2 regions of the Alcaligenes sp. RM2 genome follow, and region 2 is predicted to be linked to the other one. Evidence: riboswitches for the same ligand, from Rfam matches in the RefSeq annotation. Region 2 holds a riboswitch; the other holds the start of a gene.

Region 1 (12,114 bases), 200 kb from region 2:
AATGGCGGCAACGCTGGTTAATCCCAATCCAAATCCTTCACTATTATTATTGAATCTATAAAAATACTTGCCTACGTTTTCATATTCGCTTTCTGGTAATCCCGGGCCATCATCTTCCACAATGATGGAGATTTTATTGTCAAAGCGTTTTTTAATTTCAACGCTGGCATGGGAATGGGCGTATTTAACAGCGTTATCCACCAGATTGGCTAAAGCACTGGCTAATAAATTGCTGTCGCCATTAATAATGACTCTGTCGATTTTCTTTTTCTGCAGCGTGACGCCCTTTTCTTCAGCGAAAAAGCTGTACAAGTCCAGAACGTCTTCGGCAATCACTTCCAGATCGCAGGCCTTGAAGTTCTGTCTTTGCACACCGGCATTCAGCTCGGCAATTTGTAGCAGCTTGCCCAGCAGCACGCTCAGGTTCTCTACTTCTTCAATCGCGTCTTGTTGTGCCTCCCGGACATGGGGCGGGACACCAGGCAGGTTCTGGGTTTCACGCAGCTTGCCAACGATGCGGGTGAGCGGGGTGCGGATATTGTGGGCCACGGTATCGGAGATATGCCGTGCGCCTTGCATCAGGCTCTCGATCTTGTCCAGCATGCGGTTGATGTCGTGGTGGATCAGGCCAAAAACGTCCTCGCTCTCGGAGGTGATGCGCTTGGAAATGTCGCCCGCGCCTACCTGTTCCGTCAGCAGGCGGATGCGGCCCACGCGGTATTTCAGCTCATTGCTAAAGACATAGGCGCCCAGAATTACTAGCATCAAGGCCAGGATCATGGAGGTGACAATGATGCGGCTAAGCATGGCGCGCAGCTCGATCAAGGTGCCCAGCTCGTGGCCGACCACCAGGGTTTCTCCGCCGGACAGTTTGGTGACGCGGACATTGCCTTCGGATAGCGCGTCGATATGCTTGATCTGCACTTCCACCACTTGTCGTTCTGGCAGGTTGTTCAGGCCGGGGATCTCGCTGATATTGCCCACCAGGGTGTGATTGAATTCGTCCAGCAGCAGATAGATTTCCTGGCCCGAATCAATCCGGTCCGAGAGGGTTAGCTCGATCATGCGCAGGATCTCTTCGCGCCCGCCGACTTCGTAGGCAATGCTAAGACGCTGTACGGCGACGTTGATTTGCCGCAGGTGCTCGTCGCGCAAGGCTCCAAACACCTGAACGTAGAAAAAACCGATTAAAAAGAGCGTGGTGAAGATGGCCAGGATGCTGTAGTTCAAGGTCAGCCGGAAGGAGGTGGACTCCCACAGGCGTTTGATGAAATCAATCATCGCAGCGCTTTAGCTTGAAACCGTCGATGCTGTCCTTGTCGCTAAGTACATAGCCACGGCCACGCACGGTATGGATCAGGGGCGTGGCGCCTTCCTTGTCCACCTTGCGCCGCAAACGACTGACCAGCACACCAATCACATTGGATTGGGGGTCGAAGTTATAGCCCCAGACCACTTCCAGAAGCATGGTGCGGGTAACGATCTTGTGGCTGTTCATCAGCAGGTAGGACAGCAGCTTGATTTCACGAGGTTGCAGCTCCAGCACCTCGTCGCCACGGGAGATTTTCTGGTTGCGGATATTCATGACCAGATCATCCACCTGCAGATTCTTGATTTCTGCATTGTCACTGCTGCGGCGTATCAGGGCATGCAGGCGGGCGGCCAATTCCTGAAAGGAAAAGGGCTTGATTAAATAATCATCGCCACCGGCTTTCAAACCATCAACTTTGTCGTCTACGCCGGATAAGGCACTTAATACCAGTACAGGGACTTTTTTACCTAAAGATCGCAAAGTAAAAAGAATGGACAGGCCATCGACATTATTGGGTAGCATGCGATCCAGGATAATCACATCCCATACGTCTTTCATGGCATTTTCCAAACCGGAAACGCCATCATGACTGGTCACCACCGAATAGCCCAGCTCGGATAAGCCATTCACTAAATACCGGGCATTTTCCCGGTCGTCTTCAATCAGTAAGCAATTCCACATTTGGCTTCTCGGAGATTTATGAAGTGGCAGACTCATCCATTCCAGAAATGGATTGATCAAAAAGGCTGATCCCGACTATGAGGCGAACATGACAAAACGGTAATGTTTGATGTCAGGAAATATAAATATTGATTCATCCTGTTAATACTGTCATGTGCTCTGAATTATAGGAGTAATTAGTCAGCACATTATTCTAATAAAAGTCTCAGGGCTGTCGGGCTGGAAATCCGGAAATGCGCCGGAAATTGTCTGGGATGTTTGTCCATTGGCTAAAAAATGCGGGTGGCGCTATGAGGCCCAATACAAGGTGGGCTCTATTCCTGGATTGGGGAGGTCGCCTTACTCTCTGCAGGTGACCACAAAGCATGGAAGTGATGGACCGGACCTTGCCCCAAGCCAATCCGCAATTGGTCAGCCGCGGCCAAAGCGCCATTCAAGTATTCCTTGGCCAAGCCTACCGCGGTCGGTACGCTGCGGCCCGGTAACAGAGCAGCAATGGCGGAGGACAGCGAACAGCCCGTGCCATGCGTGTTGCGTGTCGGAATGCGTGGCGACTGAAAAACATGGCTTTGCCCTTGGCCTTGCAGCAAATCCACACTGTCCGGGCCGTCCAGATGGCCGCCCTTTAACAGCACCCACGCAGGGCCCAGCAAGCACAGTTCGCTTAAGGTGCTGTGCATCTCTTGCAGTGAGGCGGGTTCCGGTTTGTGCAGCAGATCGCCCGCTTCGGGCAAGTTGGGGGTAAGCAGGGTACACATGGGCAGCAGCCTGTCGCGCACGACGGACACGGCTTCGGGGCTGAGCAAACGATCCCCGCTTTTAGCGACCATGACCGGGTCCAGCACAATCGGGCAGTCCAGACCGTGATGGTGCAGGCGGTCTGCAATTGCTTCCGCAATCCCTGCATTGGCGATCATGCCGATCTTGATGGCATCCACGCGCACATCCTCAAACACCGCATCCAACTGGTCCGCCACAAAGTCCGGCTCCAGCGCCACAAAACACCGCACACCCTGGGTGTTTTGCGCGACCACGGCGGTAATCACGCTCATGCCATAAGCGCCCAAGGCATACATGGCTTTCAGATCAGCCTGAATACCGGCACCGCTGGTCGGGTCCGTGCCCGCAATACTCAAGACATTGGGAATCATGCTTGGCCTGCTTGATCTTGAGTGGTAGCCAATGCCAGTGCCCGACGGGCAACTCGTACTACATCAAAGCTGTGTGCCACATCCAGACTGTCCAGTTCCGCATTGCTGAACCAGCGCGCGTCCAGAGCGTCATCGCCTGCTTGCGGCTCACCTTGCTGCCAGCGAAACAGCACGGCAATCAGAATGAAATGCGAATAGGCCAAAGGTCTGGCGCTGGGTTCGCGGTCAAATACATCCAGCGCATCAAAGAGCTGCATGGCCTGGCCTTGTACGCCGGTTTCTTCGGTCAGTTCCCGATGGGCCGCCGCCATGATGGTTTCGCCCGCGCGAATCTTGCCACCCGGAAAGGCCCAGCGTCCTGCATCGGGGCGATTGGCGCGGCGTATCAGCAAAATCCGGTCTTGATGGATGACGGCAGCCAGGGTGGCGGCAACCGGGCCGATGGGGGAGGGAGAGTGGTCAGAAGACAAGATAGCAACTCCTAGTCAAGGATAGCCATCCGGCAGCAAGCGGCGAGCAGGTACAGACCCGTCCCTTCGCCGGCATGACCCGGATCAGGTTCAACGGGTCACTGCGGTGCAATCTGCTCGGGCAGTTTCTCAGCCTGCTCGCCAGGCTCCCCTCGGTGAAAAGACCGTTTCTGTAAAAACGGTCTGGGCGAGTATACCTGTCTTTAGCCTATAACTCCCCCGTCAAAAACTGCGCCCGCCCACGCCCGAAGGACCAGTCTGCATCGCTGTTTTCTACCAGAGCGATGATCAGGTCATTGGGCGACACGCCACAGTTCTGTTCCAGCCGTTCTGCCAGCAAGCGGTAGAACTGGACTTTCTGACTCTCGCTGCGGGGGCGGGACACGATGTGCAGCAGTACCACCTTGTCGCTACGCGGATAGCCCAGGCCGGTGTCTTCCAGTATCAGCTCGCCGGGACGGTGCTGGGTCACGCACTGGTAGCGGTCGCTGGCGGGAACATCAAAGGCTTGCACCATAGCTTGATGCGCGGTGTCCAGCAGCAGGCGCAGCTCTTTGTCGTTGCGGCCTTGGATCAGATCAAATTTCAGTAATGGCATGATGGTTCATTCTTGATTGGTACTGCGGTCTGCAAGGCCGCTGGAACTGATAGCCATATCGTCGTAAATCAGACGTTCGGCTTCGATTAGCAAATTCGACAACTGTTGATAGGCGGCGACCCATCCATCTATGAGCTCGTTGCCTGTCATCCTCGCGATCAGCTCTTCGCGTATGGCCTGCAGCTGGCAAGTGCTCATCATTGGGTCATGCTCGGGCTGGATCTGTAGAGCGAGGAGATTGTTGGCGATCTGGCTGACCAAGGGGCTCATCGGTGGGGAGTCGCGCAGTATCAATTCATAAAAATAGGTGGTCAGGGCTTTGTCGCCGCTTGCCAGCAGCGGGGCAGCGGTCCTGATGATGTCGCGTTGAGCGTCCGTCACCATAAGATTAAAAAGCCGGGCAAGACGTGGCTTTTTTTACAGTGTTCAAGATAGACAGCTGGGCGAGTCATGGTTTCAGTCTCCTGGTTTGAGGGCGGGATAGCAGGGCTATCGATAGGGAAGATAGAAGACTGATTGGATCAAGTAAAATGATGAATAATGATTATATGAATCACTAATAATGATAAAAAAACGATTCATGTAGGCGAGGCCTAGATGAGCCTGCGGTTTCTTGCGAACGATCAGCGGGTGTTACTTGTTGCCCTTGGATGGCTTGATGATGAAGGTTGCACGCCTGTCGCTTGGCGTTCTGAGAAGAACTTTCTGTTTATCAATCACTAAAAAAGATTTTATTAATCAGTATTCATCATTTTACTTGATCTGTTGCTGCGCCTATCGTCAGGGCTTCTAAACGACGGTTCTTGGCACAGCCAAGGCTCTGAAGCCACTGTGACACAGGCCCAGGCCTGCAGGCGACAAGGTGACTGCCGACACTGGCCGCTTGTACCTGTTGGGCAAGTGGCTCACGACGTATCACTCTCGGTATTGCACTGTAGAGGACTTGCCCCCGGTGACCTTTTCAAGGAGCTAATCATGCAATTGCGAGACAACGGACTCAGGTTCTCGCCCATCACTATTGTGCTGCACTGGCTTGTAGCGGCCTTGCTGTTTTCCATTCTGGGCTTGGGGGTGGCCCTGGCCCAAAGCCCCGGCGATGTGCGATTGGTGCAGCTGCAAAATCTGCTGGGGACGCTGCTGTTCCTGATTTCCATCTACCGCTTCTGGGCGCGGGTGACTTCTTTTCACCCCTTGCCGGTGGGCTCGCCCAACCCGGTGGAAGTAATAGTGGCCCGCTCCGTGGCGACAGCCCTGGCCTTGGCGATGGTGCTGCTGCCCGTCGCCGTCTGGCTATCCCGTGCGGCGGCTGGCGTGGCGGTGGAGTTGCCCGGTGGCCTGGCGTTACCGACCGTGATCAGCCCGAATGAGCAGGTCAAAGCCGTGGTTGATGTGCTGTTCAATATTGGCGCCACAGCCTTTTTGGCAGGGCTGGCCTTGCACCTTTTCGGGGCATTCAAGAATCATTTTGTACTGAAGAATCTGGCCTTGCGTCGCATCTTGGGCAAACAGGTGGAGTTGTAAATCATGAGCGAAGCAAATCGAGACTTTGCGGGCAATGTCATTACGGATATGTGCGGAGTGCAGTACCCGATTTTTCTGGCGGGCATGGCTGCGATTTCCGGGCCGCAATTGGTGGCGGCGGTAGCGAACGCGGGTGGGATGGGTGTGCTGGGTGGCTTGCGTCTGGCTCCCTTGATGCTGCGTAAGTGGCTGCGGGAAACCAGGGCACTGACGGACCAGCCTTTCGGGGTGAATGTGGTGCCGCAGTTTGGTGGCCCGGAGGTGTTCGAGGCCCAGTTTCAAGTGATCTTGCAGGAGCGGCCTCGCATCCTGTCGCTGTTCTATGCTGAGGACTATTCCGCCGACATGATTCCCCGCGCCAAAGACGCCGGCATGATTGTGATGGTGCAAACCGGCACGGTGGCTCTGGCTCGTAAAGCGATTGCGCATGGGGCCGACATTATCGTGGCCCAAGGCAGTGAGGGTGGTGGCCATCTGAATCGCGGCACGATTGGCCTGATGTCTTTGCTACCAGCGATTCTGGACTGTGCGCAAGGTCGTCCCGTACTGGCGGCAGGCGGGATTACGACCCGCCAGGATGTCAGGGCGGCCATGAGCCTGGGGGCTTCCGGCGTATTGGTGGGCACGGCCTTTCTGGCCAGCGAGGAGTCCAACGCGCATCCGCTCTACAAGCAAAAGATTCTGGAAGCCAGTACGGACGATACGGAATATCGCACTGGCTATTCCTTTGGCTGGACGTACGGCACGCCGCATCGGGTGATTCCCAACCGCGACAAGTGGAATGTGCTGCGTTTGGTTGGAGGCGGGGCACGGGCGATTGATAAGGACAGAATGGCCAGGAAACTGTCTTTGTATGCCGGTCAGGGCGTCGGCAAGATCCACAGCATTGTGCCAGCGGCAGAACGGGTCGCGGAACTGGCCCTGGGCCTGTCCTGATGCCTTACTGCGGCAAAGCCTGTGCGGCGCTGCTGGACAGACCCACAGGCTGGCCCGTCAGAGCAGGCTGTTCGACCTCGCCCTGATCCAGCTTGGGCAATTGGGCGAACTGCGCTTGAGCCAGGGCCACAAAGCTGCGTAGAGCCGAGCCAGGATTGGCATCAGCACGACGGATAAACACGGTTTTGACACGCGCAAGGTCAGGCGGCAGTTCGTGACATTGCACGGGCAGGCGCAAGCTGCCGTTCTGGGCGATGGCTTTGGGCAGCAGGGTAATGCCCATGCCCGAGGCTACGCAGGACAGAATGCCGTCCAGTGTGCCCATTTCCATGATCTGGTTGGGCACCAGCCCAGCCTGATAAAACCAGTGTTCCAGCGTAGAGCGGTAAAAGCAGCCAGTTCTAAAGACCAGTACGGTTTGTTGGGGAATTTTTTCAATCAAGGCAGGCAGGGATTCCACCGCCTTGCTGCTGACCAGCACCAGTTCTTCTTCAAACACTTCTTCTTGAGTCAGGGCGGCGTTTTGATGAAAGCCACCGACAAACGCACCATCGAGCTGGTGGGTCTCAATGGCCTTGATCAGCTCGGCCGTGGTGCCGGTTTGCAAGGACAACTGAACCTGGGGATAGCGTTCGCGGTATTGGGTCAAAACCTGGGGCAGACGGATGGCGGCCGTGGTCTCCATGGAGCCCAGACGCAGCAGACCGCTGGGAGTGCCAGTGTCTTGCAGGGCGGCACGGCTTTCTTCGGTCAGTTGCAAGATACGGCGGGCGTAGGCCAGAAAGGTATGGCCAGCCGGAGTCAGCACCACACCACTTTTCTGGCGTATGAACAATGGCTGTTCCAGTTCGGCCTCCAGTTCTTTGATGCGCATGGTGACGTTCGATTGCACGGTGTGCACCTTCTGGGCAGCGGCAGTAAAGCTGCCATGCTCGGCAACCGCACAAAAAATCTGTAATTGACGCATTTCCATCTCGGCCATTCCATTTCTGAAAGTGATGTGTGGATTTCTAATCAATCACTTTATGGCATTCTTGATGAGTCGTAAAGCGCTTTGGGGGGGCTTACAGTTGATTGCGGTAGTTCGCCGGGGTGTGACCAAAGCTGCGTCTGAACAGGCTGATAAAGGCACTGGGGCTGGAATACCCCAGATCATAGGCAATGGTGGCGACAGGGGCACCGGCTGCCAGCATTTCCAGGGAGCGCATCAGGCGGGCGCGTTGACGCCAGGCGGTGAAGTTAAAGCCGGTTTCTGTCACGAAACGGCGGCTTAAAGTGCGCAGGCTGACCGCCGCCCAGTCGGCCCAATGTTCCATGCCCTGATTGTTGCTGGGGTCGGCAATCAGGGCGCGGGCAATGCGTTGTAAACGCGGGTCCTGGGGGAGCGGGAGCCCAAAAGGTTCGATGGGCAGACTGCGGATTTCATCCAGGATGACGGAGGCAATATGAGCCTGGGCTTGGGGCAAGGGCGCGGCGGGAATCAAATCCCAGGAGCAGGCGCGCAGCACGGCTTCACGCAGCAGGCCGGAAGTGCGCAAGGTGCAGGCCTGGGAAGGCAGATCGGCGCAGGCTGCTTCGTCTATATAGACGCTCCAGCCATGAAAAGGGCCGTGCGATTGGCCCGAGTGCAGGACGTGCGGCGGCAGCCAGACGGCATGGATGGCGGGTACTACCCAAACGGCGTCCTCCACTCCAACGGACAGCAGGCCGCGCAGGGAGCCGAACAACTGCCCGCGAGCGTGTTGATGGGGGCGGGAGGACAGCTCCGAGTCATGGTTGCCGGTGACGGCGAACAGGACGGGATGCTCAGGAAAGTTCAGAAAATCATGCAAACCAATCTTGCGTTCAGGCATGGCGTAATTTTGTTATCTATTGACCGATATAGTGTACAACTGCCAAAACCTTTCTGCTTACACTGAAAACCTTGATGAATAAAGGAGTGACACATGCAAGCCCATGACATTCTTCCCGATCACGCCAGTGAAGTTCAGATTGATGGCACCACCATTCGTAAAGGCACGGTAGGCGCGTTTCTGGCTAATGCTGCCGCCTTGCGCCAGCCTGATGTCAGCGACGCTCAACGCCAGCGCGCCTTGAACGATATTGTGGCGGCCTTGCCGGCTCTGAAAGCACTAGGCTTGTTTGATGCCTTGGAGATTCGAGATCCTCAACTGCGCGATTTTGTGGAGTCCAGACTGTGATGAGAGGTGAAGGCGCAACGGTTCGACCGTATTTGTTGCGCGATACCGCTTGGCTGTATTTACCTAGCGGCTTGATGCATGCTTTCGGAAGCCCTCCGCATCTGGGCGTGCGCCGCTTCGATGTTGGCTGTCTTTATTGATGGCAAGGAGCCGCTTATGCAAGTTGATGACACGCAGTTTCCATTGGTGTTTCTAAGAGAACACAGCTCGCAGCAAACGCCGCAACAGGCGCAGGATCAATTGGAGGCCTTGTTGAATCGGGGCCAACGTTTTGTCTTGCTGACTGACAGGTTGGGCGGTGGGGATCATGCCCATGAGGAAAGCCACGAGGATCGCAAGCAACGCGCCTTGTTCTTCAAGCAGAACAAGCAGCGCTTGAAGGATTTGTGCGCTGGCATGGTGGTGATCAGCAAGGGGCGGGCCATTCCTGCCGCCGCACGCCTGGCACAGCAGACCTTGGGCCGGGTGCTGGGCCTGCAATTCAGCTTTGTCGTTGATGAAGGCGAAGCCAGGCTTGAGGCCAGTCGTTTACTGGCCCGTTAAATTGCGGGCGGCATGGCTGCCAGAAAGAGGGTATCCGATCAAAAGAGGGACCACAGGCCGTGTGACGCGGCCTGTTTTTGTGTGCGCTTTAGTTGGCTTGCAAATCCAGCGTGCTATCCAGGTGTATGCGTTCAAAATCTGAAATCAGCACCTGAATACGAATATTCCAGCTGGCCAGATGCGGTAGCTCGACATTACTCACTTCCCATTGATCCTGCCGCGTGAGTTCCGCCGGAAAGGTAATGGACTCCACCCCGGCTTGCGGGTTGCTGAAAATCACCTCCACCTCTTGAGCCTTCAGGGGACTGAAATCCGGCTCGTATAAAGCGACGGTCAGAATGGCCGGGTGCTGGGTGGTGGCCGGGATGTATAACAGATCCGCCATGCCGGCTTCGGTATGGATATGACTGGAAACGCTGGGTGGGACTAGCTGGGCCAAGGCGCGTGGAGGCGGGGTGAAGCGCCACAAAGCGGCTACGGCCAAGATCAGCACCGCCAGCACATATTCCAGACGCACTATACGTCGCAGAGCCTGTCGGGCATCGCTACGCTTCTGCAAGACGGCTTGAGTCAGACGATAACGGTTGTAGGCTCCCAAGCCCAGCAAGAGCAGGACCAGAATCAGCTTCGCACTGAGCACTTGTCCATATCGGCTTTCCCATAGCGATGCGGGCTGATCGAATTGCACGTAGATCAACGCGGCTCCGCTCAGGACCAGAACCAGCAGGATGGCGGGAATCCAGCGCGAGAACAGCGTCAGCAAGCGGGATTCCTGAGCATGCTGAAGTGCATGAACCAAAGGCAGGAAGGAACCAATCCACAGTGTCAGCGCCACGACATGCAGCCAGACACTGGGCCGAGATAGCCAGACGGGATCTGCTGTGCTGGCATGTCCGCTGGACGCCAGGGAAGCTCCCAGAAGAATCAGCGCCAAAGCAGCCAGCCATTTCTTACTAGTGGCGTTTCTTGCATTCCAGGAAAGGGCGGCACAGGCTAGGGCGACCCAGCCCAGCGGCACGGCCAAGCCCATCGAGGTGGATGCCGCCGTTTTCCAGGCCGATGTGCTGAACAGGGCGGACAGCGGCAAATCCAGCGCATCGACACCCACCAAGCCCAGGTTCAGCAATAAGGCGACGGCCCCTAAAGTCAGCATGCGTGGCGCGATATGACCTTGACTCGCTGATGTGTTGTTTGATGCTGGACCCAGAGCGCGGTAGACCACCCAAGCTATCCCTGTAAACAGGCCCACATAGCCCAGAAGTCGGGCCAGCCAGATCAGTCCATTTCTGAGGGGATTGCTGTGGGTGCTGTCCACCAGATTTGAGCTGGGCGCCCCAATGGAAAATGTCAGTGTTCCGCCTACGGGATGGCCGTCAGCAGAAATAACCCGCCAGCTCAGCCCATACGTGCCTTCGGTTTCCATGGTCGGCAAGGCCAGTTCCAGTCGCTGGTCTTGTGTCAGAACGTCCTCCAGCTCCTTGGAGGAACCGTCGGGACGAATCAACTTCATCAGCAGGGGCGATACGGACTCATTGAAGCTCAGGCTGGCTGTACTGGGAGCCTGGGCCAGCACCGTGCCGCTATCGGGTTTGCTGGCGACCAGGGAGGCATGGGCATACAGCACCGGCGCCCAGGCCAGCAACAGCAAGGCAAGCAGTAACACGAGCAGTGGGTGGCAAGCTGCCTGCCTACGCAGGGTATGCGTTTGCATAAGATCTCCTTCAGGCTGATGCCCAAAGGCATCAGCCGCCTGGGTGTTTAAGGCTTGGGCAAAAGTTGCAACGCAGGAGCGGGGGCGTCGGAATGGTCTGCCGCTTCCTTAGTACCAGGCGCTGCCTGATCAATCCAGCGCTCCACGCCTTGTTCGCATTCCTGAACAACCGGGAAGTAGAGCGTGCTATTGGGCTTGAGTTCATCGGCCAGGTAGCTGATGAACACGAACTCGTCATAGTGCTCATCCAGCAAGGGGCCGCCAGCCCACACCACTTCCTGAACGCCGGAGCGGACTTTGGCACCCCAACGCGTGTAGGCCTGCTTGTAGTCACCTTTTACTGTTTCCAGGGTCCAGCCTGCTTTGGGCTGTGGCTTTACACCGACCACACCTTCAGGAATACGGACACGGATTTTGGTGGTGGCAGAGCCTTTGCAACCATGCGGCACGGACAGAACCGCCTTGTAGCTGCTGCCCACCGGGGCTTGCTTGGTTTGCAGGGAAACGTGTGCCACAGCGGAAGACGCGAACAGTACGGCAGCCATGCCCAGAGTGGCACGGAAAGACGTAGAAGAAATCGACATTGAAAACCTCGGCTAGATAAAAAAGAGAAACCGTCAAAGGACGGGAACACATCAAGCGAGGAATAAAGGCGGGGCGCGTGAACCTAAAGGAGGGCCTTGTGCCGGCAGCGGTGGCAGGGTTTGATTGCTCTGGGCTAACAAAACCGGCCGGTACCTAATCAGGCTGATCAGAACAGGCGCATCCTGGGTCGGCAACAAGGCGGGGGAGGCCGCGATGCCAAAGGGGCAGTCCTGTTGATTGTGATGCGTATCGGAATCCGCCTGGCCATCCTGGCCGACCAGATCAATCCAGAGCGTATTGGCAGCATTGCCAGCCGTACAGAAGGTAATGGCAAAGCCATTGTCTTGTCCTGAGCGGGTAGGCATGTAGCCTGCCGGGACGATGGCGCGACAGACGTAGGCCAGC
Region 2 (12,114 bases):
CTTCAACAATAGTGGCCTGGCGCTCCTGGGTCTGGCCCTGGTAAGTGGCAAATACCTTGTAATTGCCGGGGCCAAGACGGATCAGGCAGTAGGGGCCGTCGATCAGGCTGTTCAGCACGGTTTGGTCGTTGCTGTTACGGATAACCAGCTGCACATCGGAAATATAGCCGACGCGCTCACCCTGGTTGGCTGAAAAGTTCACGGACAAGGGAAAGGTGTTGCGCACCATGCGAAACAGTTGGGCTTCATCACTACCTATGCCGCCGCTGATGTATTCGGTTGAACCGTAATACTGGCTGGGGGGCAGTTCCTGGGCGTGCACGATGGGGCTGCTCAATAAGGCCAGCGACATGGCAATGCCGATCAATGAAAGACGAGGACTCATGAGGTTTCCTTGCTTGAAGTAAGGTGGCTAAGCGGGCCCTCAGGGGCCCTGTTGCTGTTATGAGAGGGGTGGGGCTGGCTGTCAGGATGAAAGCTGGGCCACAACAACGGCCAGTCATGTTGACGGGTCGGTTCTGCCTGCGGATTGAAACTGCGTTCACGCAGCATTCCATGTCCGCGCTGATTAATAGTGATGACGGTGGTGCAGCGGGTGCCGTAATTGGGGCTGACAATAAACGGGCTGCTTAACAAGCGTTCGTGCTCAAGACTTAAGCCGGTTTGGGGCAAGTCGGCATCGGCTGCGACTTCCTGATTGCGTAAACCCTGAAACAAGCCTTCTACCGCTGGTGGCGAGCCATCAAAATGCTGTGCCTGCAGGGTTTCTTTCAGGAACAGGCTTTTGGGCCAAGGTGTATTAAGCCAGGCATTGCTCAGAACATGTACGCCTGGTCCCAGCATGTGCGGGCTGCCACTGGGATGACGGTTGCTGTAATAGCCCATGCGTAAAGGCTGTTGCTTGTCCGGCCATTCCAGCACAAAAAGATTGAAGCCTGCGTAATCGGCTCCTTCCTGGGCGAGTTGTTCCAGATAGTCGGCTGGACTGCGCTCGTCTCTTAGAAACTGGGGGATCAGTTCGCCGCGTGAGCGTTGCTTGCTGTTTTTGTTGCTGGGGGCTTCGCGGTAATTGGTCAGCAAGGCCAGCCGTCCACGGCTTTGTGTCAGGCCCAGCCAGGTGCCCCCGGCTTGCAGGTCCCGACCCGCCAGAATATCGGGCTCGTCCCGCCAAGGTTGAGCCGCTTGGCTGGGGCGAGCATGATATTCGTCGCGATTGGCGGCAATAATCAGCGGCCAATCTGCATTAACTCCGACGGCGATATAAGCGATGCACATGTGCCGATTGTAGGATGGCTATGCAGGCTTTGGTAGCCAAAGTACCGCCAAGTTCCGCTTTTTTTCTCGGTATTGAGAATGCCTCTTTAGGCTTGGCATTCAGGGCTTGAACGTCAGATTTAAGCGATCTATGAAAGGGCGTCGTAGTTTTGTGCCAGACGCACGACGGTGACGCCCGGACGTAGCTGGCGCAGCGAGGGCATGACCAAGGTGCAGTTATCGTAGGGCGTCAGCCAGGCTTGGCCATCAGCTTGTCCGATCGCCGTGCCTGCATCGGCCAAGGTTTCCAGGCCTTGCCAGTTCTGATCGAAACTGACTTGCATGGAAGGGGCGACAATCGCATGGGTGACTTGCAGAACGCGTTGCGTATCGGGAGACGCTCGACGCCAGTCCGAGGGCAAATCCTCTTTTTCCACAATCTCGGAGGCGAGCAGAAAGCGGGCAATCAGGTCCAGTGCGATTGCCGGTGTATCAGGATCGCCATGAAAGCCGCATTCCAATAGTAAGGAGCGCGCTTCATGGGCTTCAGGGTCCGAGAATCGACCGTAATCGCGCATGCGTACGCCGTCTTGATGGCCGCTATCCACAATCACATGCTCGGGAGCGCCCAGAGTACGAGCCAGCTCGATATTGCGTGCCAAGGTGCCAGTCAATAACAAGGGGGCGCTGGGTTCATGCATGGAGTGCAGATCCAGCAACCAGTCGGCTTGTTCCAGCCAAGGCAAAATGGCTCGTGCGCGACGCTGTTCTTGTGTCTGTGTTTGAGCCAGCTTCTGATCGCTCCAGACGCGGTTCATGTCTTCGTCCACGTAGCGGCTGGCATCGTGCTGCTCAGGATCAAAGCGATCAAAGGCGTCCAGATTGCAAAAGGCCAGAATCAGCTTGCCACGACGGGGCTTCAGGCCACTGGCCAACACGGCTTTCAAGGCCCAGGCCCCACAAAGTTCGTTGCCATGAATCAGGGCGCTGATCATTACGGTACGGCCCGCTTCGCCCGAGTCCAGGCACCAGAGTCCAGGGACACCGGTATTGCCCTGACGCTCTTCTTGAATGTCAGGCAAGGAAAGAGAAAATTGCATGGAAAGACTCCAGCGCCCCAGCAGCTAGCCGGGGCGCATGTGTTTTATTCGGCTTGCAGCTTGGCCAGTTCGACCAGACGAGCATATTTGTCGACCTCTTTGGCCTGGAACTCTGCCGCGTTCATGCCGGGTGCGTAAAGCGTGGCTCCATTGGATTGCATTTTCTCTTGCAAGTTAGCCGATTGCAGGCTGCTGTCCAGAGCCTGACGCAAGGTGCTGGTGACGGATTCAGGCAAATCCTTGGGGCCATACAAACCAAACCAGACGTTGATGTCGACCTTTTCAAAGCCGGGTGTATCGGCCAGCGGCGGGATCTCCGGGGCAGCAGGAGAGGCATGGGTTTCGGTAATGCCCAAAGGCACGATGGCGCCTGCGCGAGCTTGCGACAGGCCCGAGGACAGCACAAGGTAAGCCGTATCCAGTTGACCACTCATCAAATCCGAAACCAGGGGTGGGACGCCACGGTAGGGCACGTGCATGGCGGTGGTACCGGTCGAGGCGTTCACCATTTCACCGGCTAGGTGCAAGGTAGTACCTACGCCGGAGGAACCAAAGCTGAAGGCTTCCGGTTTGGCCGCCCGCAGCTTTTGCGCATAGTCTGCCGCGGAGCGAATACCGGACTCTTTGGAGGCTGCCAGCAACAAGGGCTGGGAGGCAATCATGCCAATAGGCGTGAAGTCTTTTTGCCCGTCGTAGCGCACGGCTTTGTTGATCATGCCGGCGATGATCATCTCGTTGGTAGAACCCAGCAGCAGGGTATAGCCGTCGGCGGCTGCACGTTGTACGCGTTGAGCACCAATGGTGCCACCGGCACCGCCTGCGTTTTCCACGACGACGCTTTGGCCCAAACGGCTGCTCAGCTCTTCAGCTAACAGGCGGGCAGTCAGATCCACGCTGCCTCCGGCGGGATAACCCACGACCAGAGTCAGGCTGCGTGAGGGGTAGGTGTCGGCGTGGCTGATTGAGGCTTGCAAGAGGCTACAGGCGCCCAGAATGCCAAGGACCAAGCTGCGCTTGGGAAAAGAAAAAGACATGATGTGCTCCCCGTTCAATAGATAGGTTTCCAAGCAGCGGCCGGTGTGCGCGCTGCGGGCCTGTTTATCCTTAGTTATGAAAGGGTATTGTGTCTGTTGCGGCTACTTGCGATGTGCTGTTGCGGCACATGGACGTGCTTTTTCGGTTGCTTGTGCGTTTATCGCCCCTGCTGGGTGAAGGCCCAGACGGACTCTGCCAGATCCGAGAGCGGGGCTCGGGAGCGATACAGACGAACTTCAAAGGCAATCTCGTCGCCTTTGCCGCCCAATTGCACCAGCGTGCCGCGACGACATTCATTGGCAATCATGGACAGGGGTAACCAGGCTACGCCCATGCCTTTCAATACCGAGCCCATTGCCGTATCCAGAGAATCGCAACGCACCGTGCTGACCAGGGGATAGGGAAAGTGGTGCAGCTTGTCACCCAGAATGCGGGCCATGGCCAAGCCGCCTGAATATGAAATCAAAGGAATGCTGCGTCCGCTATCGGCATTGAGTTCATATAAAGGTGTGCCGTTCTTGCGGCGCTGACAGGTAGGCACCAATTTGTCAGTGGCGATGGTCATATACGTCACTTGCTCGGCCAGCAGTTCAATTGACAAGGCCGGGTGTTCATAACAGCACAGAAAGTCGGTTTTGCCTTGGGCCAGCAGCTTGGCCATATCGGCCATCATGCCGGTGCTGATGTCGATAGGCACATGGGCCGACAAAGGGGCGTGGCTGCCTTTTTGCAGACGGCTGACCCAATCCGTGACCAAGGTGCGTGCCAGGCTACGGCCGGTAGCAATGCGCAAGCTGCCTTGTCCGGCTTGATCCGAGGCCTGCAATTGCCGACGAACGCGGTTCAGTTGTTCCAGCACTTGATTAGCCGTGTTGTAAAACACCTGTCCTTCCGGCGTTAGCGTGATGGGCAGGCTGCTGCGCTCCACCAAGGGTGTTCCCACCCATGCTTCCAAGGCCCGAATGCGACGTCCAAATGCTGGGTGTGTGACGTGGCGTTGCTCTGCTGCCCGAACAAAACTGCCCGCACGAGCCAGGGTTACAAAGTCTTCAAGCAGTTTTAGCTGGGGCACGAAGGGCGTCTTACAGCATGGCCAGGCCGTTGGATTTTTCAACCAGATCGCGAATACGTACGGCGTCACCAATACGCGAGTAACGACCCGAGGAGTTCAGCAGCACAATAGCCACTTCACGATCTTCGATCTTGGTCAGCATTACCAGGCATTCGCCCGCTTCGTTGATGAAGCCGGTTTTGGAGACCTGAATATCCCAATTGGCGTTTTTCACCAAACGATTGGTATTGTTGAACACCAGTTGGCGACCACGTATAGGCTGCACGGAGTATTGATCATTCGTGGTGTATTGCTGGATACGGGCATGCTGGCTGGTGGCCGTCAGCAACTTGACCAGATCACGCGGGCTGGATACGTTGTCGCTGGACAAGCCGGTAGGCTCTACAAAACGCGTATTGCGCATACCCAAGGCACGTGCCTTGTCATTCATGGCGCGCACAAAAGCAGACAAGCCACCAGGATAGCTGCGCCCCAACGCGTGGGCAGCCCGGTTTTCCGACGACATCAGCGCCAGGTGCATCATGTCGGCACGGCTCAGTTTGGAGCCAACGCTAAGACGCGAGCTGGAGTATTTGACGCGGTCCACATCTTCGTCGATGATCTCCAGCATTTCATCCATGGGCAGGCCGGATTCAGCCACGACCAGGGCTGTCATCAGCTTGGAGATGGAGGCAATGGGGCGAACGGCGTCGCTGTTTTTCTGGTACAGCACAGTAGACGATTCCAGATCCTGCACAAAGGCAATTTCTGACCGCAGGGCTGCGTGCTGAATCAGGGCGTCGTGTTTAAGGGCATTAAGCGCGCGGCGGCTATCGTTCTCGCTATAGCTGATAGGCTGCAGGTTTTTCTCGAAAACCAGATGCGGCACGTTGTAGCTGATGGCGGCTGTGGCTTCATCCAGTGTGGATGGCTCGGCCAGCGCCAGTGTCTGCGCAAAGGACGAAATCGAAAAAGGCGCTAAAAATAAAACACATAGCGCACGTCGAATGAATTTATTTGTTCTGGTCTGAGGCATTTTTCAGTTCCCGGTAGGCGAGAAACAGAAGGGCGGAGAGAATTTATGCGCTTATGCTACCAGAAAAAATCCTCTTTATATTAGTATCTTACGGCTCAAAGTTAAAAAAAAATTAAGATGTCTGCGCGGTATCATTAAGAAACTTATTTTTATCTGTATAAAAACACAGCTTATGCTTTTTCTGAAAGTCCGAAATAATAAAAAACCTGTTTTTATAAACAGTTTTTTAAATCGATTCCTGCTTTCTATCGTCCTGGTTTCATTACCGCTGGCCAGTCATGCTGCCTCCTTGGCCTGGGACGGGGAACAGCTTAGCAATGCCATCACCACCAGCTCGCCCAGCACCCAGCAAAGCTTCCTGCCTGCAGAGGCGGTGCGAGCACAGGCTTCAAGCATAGGCAAGGTGGAAGTCAGTTATCACCACAATGGGCGCGCCATTCTGAAAAGCCGTTTGTGCTTGCAAGGCGGCTCCTGTGTGGACATGAATGGTTCGGTATTAAGTACCAGGGCCTTTGCCGGTCAGGATGCGCGTCTTGGCTTTGTGCTGGTGCATGAGGTGTGGAGCTGGGCGGGTAGCACAGAGCCTGTGCGTGTGCAGGCCTCGATACGGGTGAATTACCAGCGCTAGCCTGAAATGAGGCGGTCTCCCAATAAACGATTTAATTACTCTTGTACTTGATCCACCTCAAAGTCCAGGCCTAAAGAAACCTGCCGTACTGCCGATATGTAGTCCTGATGCCCATCGGGCCATAACCAGGACTTGTGCATGAACCCCTCTACTCTGATCGGCATCGTAGCCAGCGTGCTGCTGTTTGCCGTGATCTTGTTTTTTACGGCAGAAAACCCCGCCTTGTTTGTGGACCTGCCCAGTCTGGCCGTGGTGCTGGTAGGTACCTTGGCCGCGACGTTCATCAGTTATCCCTTAAGCGAAGTTGTCCGTATTTTTGGTCTGATCGGCACCGTGCTGCGCAATGAACGCCTGTATACCCAGCAGGATATGGACGAGCTGATCAATATCTCCCGCCTGTGGATGATGGGGGATATTCGCGCGGTGGAAGAGGCGCTGGAAAAAGTGGCCAACCCTTTTCTGAAAACCGGCGTTCAGCTGGTGATTGATCGGGCACCCCAGGAAGATATTGAAGACCTTTTGCAATGGCGTATCAGCCGTTTGCGTGCTCGTGAACATGCAGAAGCGCAATTGTTCCGTTTGATGGCCAGCTTTGCACCGGCCTTCGGTATGGTCGGCACGCTGATTGGCTTGGTCAACCTGATGTTTTTGCTGGGCGATGGTGACATTACGTCTATTGGTCAGCAAATGGCTCTGGCCTTGATGACGACGTTCTACGGCGTGCTGCTGTCCAATCTGGTCTTCAAGCCCGTGGCGGTGAAGCTGGAGCGTCGTACCGAACAGCGTGTGGTTCTGATGAACATGATCATGCAAGGTGTGTCCATGATGAGCCAGCGCCGTGGCCCGGCCTTGATGCGTGAGACGCTGAACTCCTTCATGGCTCAGTATCAGGACGAGATCAATGACCGGGGCGGCCGCGATGATGATGCGGACCCGGCTCCGGAACGGGGCTGATCCCATGGGAAACATGGAGCAGGACCTGACTTTGGGTGAACTTGCTGACCGCCAGAAAGCCTTGCAAAAGGAACTGGAGCAAGCTCGCGGCGCCAAAATCGAACAACAACTGGCCAGCAATCTGGGCAGTCGTCGTCGTAGCCGCCCCTGGAATGATCCAGGGCTGGCGGTGCCCGAGGAAGAAGAAGCCTGGTTGACCACGTATCTGGACATGATGACCTTGTTGCTGGTCTTGATGATTGTGATGCTGTCCTTTGCGGGTAAGCGGGCGCAAACGGCGGCGCAGGGACAAGGGCAGGGAGGGGCTACAGTCGTGGCCCAAGCAGGCAAGGACGGAGCCGGTTTGTTGCCTGCTGGGGCGGGCCTTTTCCCGGACGCTGGTCAGGGTGAGGGACAAGGCAAAGGCAATCACGGTCTGGATCTGGACGGCTTGGGCGACAATATCGATGTGGTCATGAACGACCAATCCGTGAGCTTTCGTATCAATAGCGAAATTCTGTTTAACTCGGGCGGTGCGGATCTGGGGCTGGAAGGTTTGACGGTATTACGCCAACTGGCTGCCGTACTGCAGAAATCCACCCATCCTATTGTGATTGAAGGTCATACGGACTCGGTGCCGATTCGTAGTTATCGCTACCCATCCAACTGGGAACTATCAGGTGCGCGTGCCGGTAGCGTAGTGCGTTATATGGAAGCCAACGGAATTGGCAGCCAGCGACTGAGCGCTGTCGGTTATGCCGATACCCGGCCTTTGGGGGATAACGGCACCTCGCAAGGCCGTGCGACGAATCGACGGGTTGAAATTATTGTGCAGACTCCCCAAGCACAGCCTGAAAGCCCCGTCCCATGAGCCTTTAACACAAAACCCCGGTTTGTATGTTGCAAACCGGGGTTTTTGTTTTGAGCCGAAATTCAACGCGTCTGACTTAGTCCAGTACGCGCGTGGAGGAAGCCAGAGAGCCTAGATCGAACTTGGGCAGGTGACGACGCAAGGGCATGACCAGAACACTGATCACTACCGGCACAATCGCGGCCAGCAGGAAGGACTCCAGCAAGTAATCCATAGGACCATTGGGGCGCGGGAATACGGCCAGACCGGCGACCAGACCACCGATGGTGCTGATGGTGGCCGTAAAGCCATCGTAGCGGCGGCTGTACAGGCCAAAGAAAACCGGGAAGGCCGCTGCCGAGCACAGCAAGTCTGCCAACAGGAACAAGTACAGTACGCTAAAGCCTTGTGAGGAGGCGTAGAGCACAGGGATGGAGCAAATCCAGATCAGGGAACGCGCCAGACTCATCATTTGGGCGGTGTTGCGATGCGGCATGATGCGGCTCAAGTCCACGGCAATCAGGCTGGAGACAGCGCTGATTGCGGTATCGGCACTGCTCATGACCAGGGACAGGCCTAACGGAATCAGCAGCACCAGGAACCAGACAGGTACGTGCGGCAAAATTACATTGAACAGGGCCACGGAGCTGTCACCGGGCGAGCCCAGACCAACAAAGGCCAGGCCAAACAAGCCCATCAGGAAAATGAAGGGCGCTACAAACAAACCACCCAACAAAAAGCCGCGACGCATGGACTTGGTGTCTTTGGCGGCATAGATACGTTGCCAGTTACCTTGGTGAAACAGGCCGGTCAGCAAGATGGCGACAAAGAACGTCAGGCCAGCCTTCACGCCTACGGGATCGCTAAGCTCGATCAGTCGAGGAGCTTCCAGTTTCACGTTGTCAAACAACTGTACCGGGCCGCCCACCGCTTGCCAGCCGAACATCACGATCAGGAACAGCATGGGCAGAATCACAAACATCTGCACCTTGTCGGTGAAGATGGAAGCACGCAAACCGCCGTAAGAGGTGTAGATCAGCGTGGCCAGCAACACAATGCTGGCCGTGACCCATAAAGGAATCGGGGCAATCAGGGTGATCATCTTGGACATGGCGGTGATTTCTGCCGTCATGGAGATGAACATGTAAAACAGCATGATGACCAGGGTCAGCGCATACATGGGGCGACCGTAGCGGGCGATGACAAACTCGCTCAGGCTGTGGCCGCGAGGCAGCAATTCGCGCATGCGCTTACCGAGTGGAATCATGGCCAGACGGGGCGACATGGAGCCAATGGCATAGCCGATGACAGCGCTTAAACCGCCCCAGCTGGCTGCTTGTGCGGGCGAGAACAGAATCCAGGCACCCAATGAAGAAGCCAATAAAGTCAGAATGGTAGCGACCGAGCTTTGGCTGTTGCGAGCCACCACAAAGTCTTCCAGGGAACTGTTGTAGTGGCGGGCGTACAGCACCCCAGCCAAGGCAAAAGCAGCGGAAAAAACGATGAGCCACAGGAGGGTGGCACTTTGGTCCAGCATGAGATCTCCCCAAAAGCCTGATTGAACAGGCACAAACCGGCCAGGCTGGCAGGTTGCCAGAACAGGGCGCAGAAAAATGGAGGGATTGAAATGGGGCGTGTGAGCTTGTGAATGCGCCGCATAGACAAGAGCGGGCAGGCTGCCAGGCCGCGTTTCCTTTCCCTTCGCCGGCATGATCCGGATCAGGTTCTAAGGGTTACCGCTTGAATGCGGAGTCTCAGCCCGTTAAGGACTCCCCCAGGAACAGGCTAGAAGAGTAGGAGAGCTTCTTTCAAATGTCAATAATCCGGTTGAGCTTGATTTATGCTATGGTCTGCCCTGCGGCACGGGGTGTCCTTCTTGGAAAGGGCTGAGATAAAACCCGTCGAACCTGATCCAGCTCATACTGGCGAAGGGATGTCCGAATCCATGGCCCTGCGTCTCAAGCAGGTCGACATCCTCGCCGAATTTTTGCAAGGAATGTCATGTCTGTGGAACACGTCTCGGAACTCTCTCAACAACTTGTCCTGGTCACCGGCGGCGCACGCGGCCTGGGGGCTTGCCTGGTACGCGCCTTTGCAGGCCAGGGCGCAAAAGTTGTGATCAATTACCTGAAAAGTGAGGCAGCCGCTCAGGCGCTGGCGGACGAATTTCCGCAGCAATGTCTGGCCGTGCAGGCGGACGTGACGGATGCGGCTTCGGTACAAGCCTTGTTTGCCAAGGCGCAGGCGCATTTTGGCCAGCCCGTCACCACCGTCGTCAATAACGCCTTGCCCGAGTTTTCCTTCAATGGCGATGCTCGCCCTCACGCCGATACCTTGACGTGGGCTCAGATGAACCAGCAACTGGAAGGCATTGTGGGCGGGGCCTTGAACACCACACAGGCCGCCTTGCCCGGCATGAAACAAGCCGGTTTTGGTCGCATTATCAATATCGGCACGAACCTGTTTCAGAACCCCGTGGTGCCTTACCACGATTACACCGCGGCCAAGGCGGCCTTGTTGTCCATGACACGCACCTTGTCGCACGATCTGGGGCCCGATCAGATTACCGTGAACATGATTTCCGGTGGTTTGCTGCGCACAACCGACGCGTCCGCGGCCACGCCCGAAGCGGTGTTTGACTTGATTGCGGCCAGCACACCCTTGCGCCGCGTGACCACGCCCGAGGAGTTTGCCGATGCGGCCTTGTTCTTCGCCGGTCCGTGGGCGCGTGCCGTAACAGGACAGAATCTGGTTGTTGACGGTGGATTGGTGAAAAACGGATGAGACAGCTGCATTTCAATTTGTTCATTATGGGCTGCGGGCACCACAAAGCAGCCTGGCGCCATCCTGATTCGCAGGTCGAACGTTTGGGCGATGTCCGGTTTTACGAAGAGCTGACCCAAATTGCCGAGCGCGGCAAGCTGGACGCTATTTTCTTTGCCGATGGTCAGTCCAGCGATAACGTGTCCGATGGTCCGCGCTGGTTCCTCGAACCCTTGACCATGATGGCTGCGCTGGCGAGAGCCACCGAACGTATCGGCTTGATCAGTACCGTTTCCAGTACCTTCTACACGCCGTTTGTGGCGGCACGCATGTTGTGCTCTTTGGATCATGTATCCAATGGGCGGATGGGCTGGAACGTGGTGACATCCATGTTTGACTCGGAAGCGCGTAACCACGGCTACGAAGCCATGCCCGATCATGCCTGGCGCTATGCGCGGGCTGAAGAGTTTGTTGATACCGCATTGCAACTGTTCGACTCCTGGAGCGACAGTGCTTTGGTCATGGACAGAAAGGGCGATTACGCCAAAGTGGATCAGGTTCGCCAGATCCTGCATAAGGGCGATCACTTCCTGGTGGATGGCCCCTTGACCTTGCCACGTTCGCCGCAAGGCCAGCCGGTGCTGTTTCAGGCAGGTGCTTCTGAGCAAGGCCGTGATTTGGCCGCGCGCAAAGCGGAGGCTATTTACGCTGTGGCTTATGATTTGCCCTCGGCCCAATCCTATTACCGCGATATCAAACGACGCGTGCGTGAAGCGGGCCGTGGCGTGGATGTGCCCGTGATGCCGGGTTTGGTGACCTATGTGGGCTCCACCATGGAAGAGGCGCGCCGCAAGCAGCAAGAGCTGGACGAATTGCTACCCGCCGAGACATCCTTGCGTCAGCTGGGCATGTTTGTCGGCCAGGACTGCATGAATTGGGAGCTGGATGCGCCAGTGCCACCGCTGCCGCCTTTGGAAAGCTTCAAAGGCCCTAAAGGGCGCTATGCCACCATGCTGCGCATTGTGGAAATGGAAAAACCGACAGTGCGCCAGTTGCTGGGCCGAATCGCTGCTGGCGGCGGTCACTGCACCATGGTCGGTACGCCGGAGTCCATTGCGGATCAGATTGAGCAATGGTGGCGCAACGAAGGCGCGGATGGTTTTAACCTGATGCCGCCTTCCTTGCCCAATGGCATTCGTGACTTTGTTGAGCAGGTGATTCCGGTTCTGCAAAAACGCGGGCTGTTCCGTCAGGAATACGAGCATGCAACCCTGCGCGGCCACCTGGGCCTGGAGCGGCCTGCCGCCTGATGCCAGGGCAAGAAAAAAGCGGGCATTTCCATAGACGGATTTGTCCGCTTTTTCCCTAGGGTGAAGAGGCTACGAAGTTCCTGAAGTTTGCTATCCTTAATGCTTTAATTGTCGCCTGCTTAACGAGCAGCGAGCTGTATAGGGATCGCACTAT

The links. Region 2 has a riboswitch for thiamine pyrophosphate ahead of ACU6HM_RS04650 (3-oxoacyl-ACP reductase). Riboswitches for the same ligand answer to the same signal wherever they lie in the genome.
Region 1: linked by a shared signal. The riboswitch ahead of ACU6HM_RS05675 (NUDIX hydrolase) and the one ahead of ACU6HM_RS04650 (3-oxoacyl-ACP reductase) in region 2 are both predicted to bind thiamine pyrophosphate.

The regions. Positions count from the first base shown of each region.
Region 1 covers NZ_JBRFIO010000001.1:1,212,315-1,224,428, reverse strand. The annotation lists gene ACU6HM_RS05690 (ATP-binding protein) at 1-1,281, opposite strand, end outside; gene ACU6HM_RS05685 (response regulator transcription factor) at 1,274-1,993, opposite strand; gene thiD (bifunctional hydroxymethylpyrimidine kinase/phosphomethylpyrimidine kinase) at 2,308-3,144, opposite strand; gene ACU6HM_RS05675 (NUDIX hydrolase) at 3,141-3,614, opposite strand; TPP riboswitch at 3,659-3,777, opposite strand; gene ACU6HM_RS05670 (tautomerase family protein) at 3,823-4,212, opposite strand; gene ACU6HM_RS05665 (hypothetical protein) at 4,219-4,596, opposite strand; gene ACU6HM_RS05660 (cytochrome b) at 5,188-5,733, shown strand; gene ACU6HM_RS05655 (NAD(P)H-dependent flavin oxidoreductase) at 5,737-6,669, shown strand; gene ACU6HM_RS05650 (LysR substrate-binding domain-containing protein) at 6,674-7,651, opposite strand; gene ACU6HM_RS05645 (AraC family transcriptional regulator) at 7,734-8,522, opposite strand; gene ACU6HM_RS05640 (hypothetical protein) at 8,616-8,870, shown strand; gene ACU6HM_RS05635 (hypothetical protein) at 9,027-9,413, shown strand; gene ACU6HM_RS05630 (copper resistance CopC/CopD family protein) at 9,502-11,124, opposite strand; gene ACU6HM_RS05625 (YcnI family copper-binding membrane protein) at 11,172-11,708, opposite strand; gene ACU6HM_RS05620 (DUF2946 family protein) at 11,760-12,114, opposite strand, start outside.
Region 2 covers NZ_JBRFIO010000001.1:1,014,064-1,026,177, reverse strand. The annotation lists gene ACU6HM_RS04700 (carboxypeptidase-like regulatory domain-containing protein) at 1-385, opposite strand, end outside; gene ACU6HM_RS04695 (NRDE family protein) at 382-1,275, opposite strand; gene ACU6HM_RS04690 (succinylglutamate desuccinylase) at 1,404-2,354, opposite strand; gene ACU6HM_RS04685 (Bug family tripartite tricarboxylate transporter substrate binding protein) at 2,399-3,388, opposite strand; gene ACU6HM_RS04680 (LysR family transcriptional regulator) at 3,547-4,461, opposite strand; gene pbpG (D-alanyl-D-alanine endopeptidase) at 4,472-5,476, opposite strand; gene ACU6HM_RS04670 (flagellar protein FlhE) at 5,766-6,104, shown strand; gene ACU6HM_RS04665 (motility protein A) at 6,243-7,058, shown strand; gene ACU6HM_RS04660 (OmpA/MotB family protein) at 7,063-7,908, shown strand; gene ACU6HM_RS04655 (sodium:solute symporter family protein) at 7,985-9,424, opposite strand; TPP riboswitch at 9,566-9,673, opposite strand; TPP riboswitch at 9,741-9,838, shown strand; gene ACU6HM_RS04650 (3-oxoacyl-ACP reductase) at 9,889-10,671, shown strand; gene ACU6HM_RS04645 (LLM class flavin-dependent oxidoreductase) at 10,668-11,960, shown strand; gene ACU6HM_RS04640 (SDR family NAD(P)-dependent oxidoreductase) at 12,113-12,114, shown strand, end outside.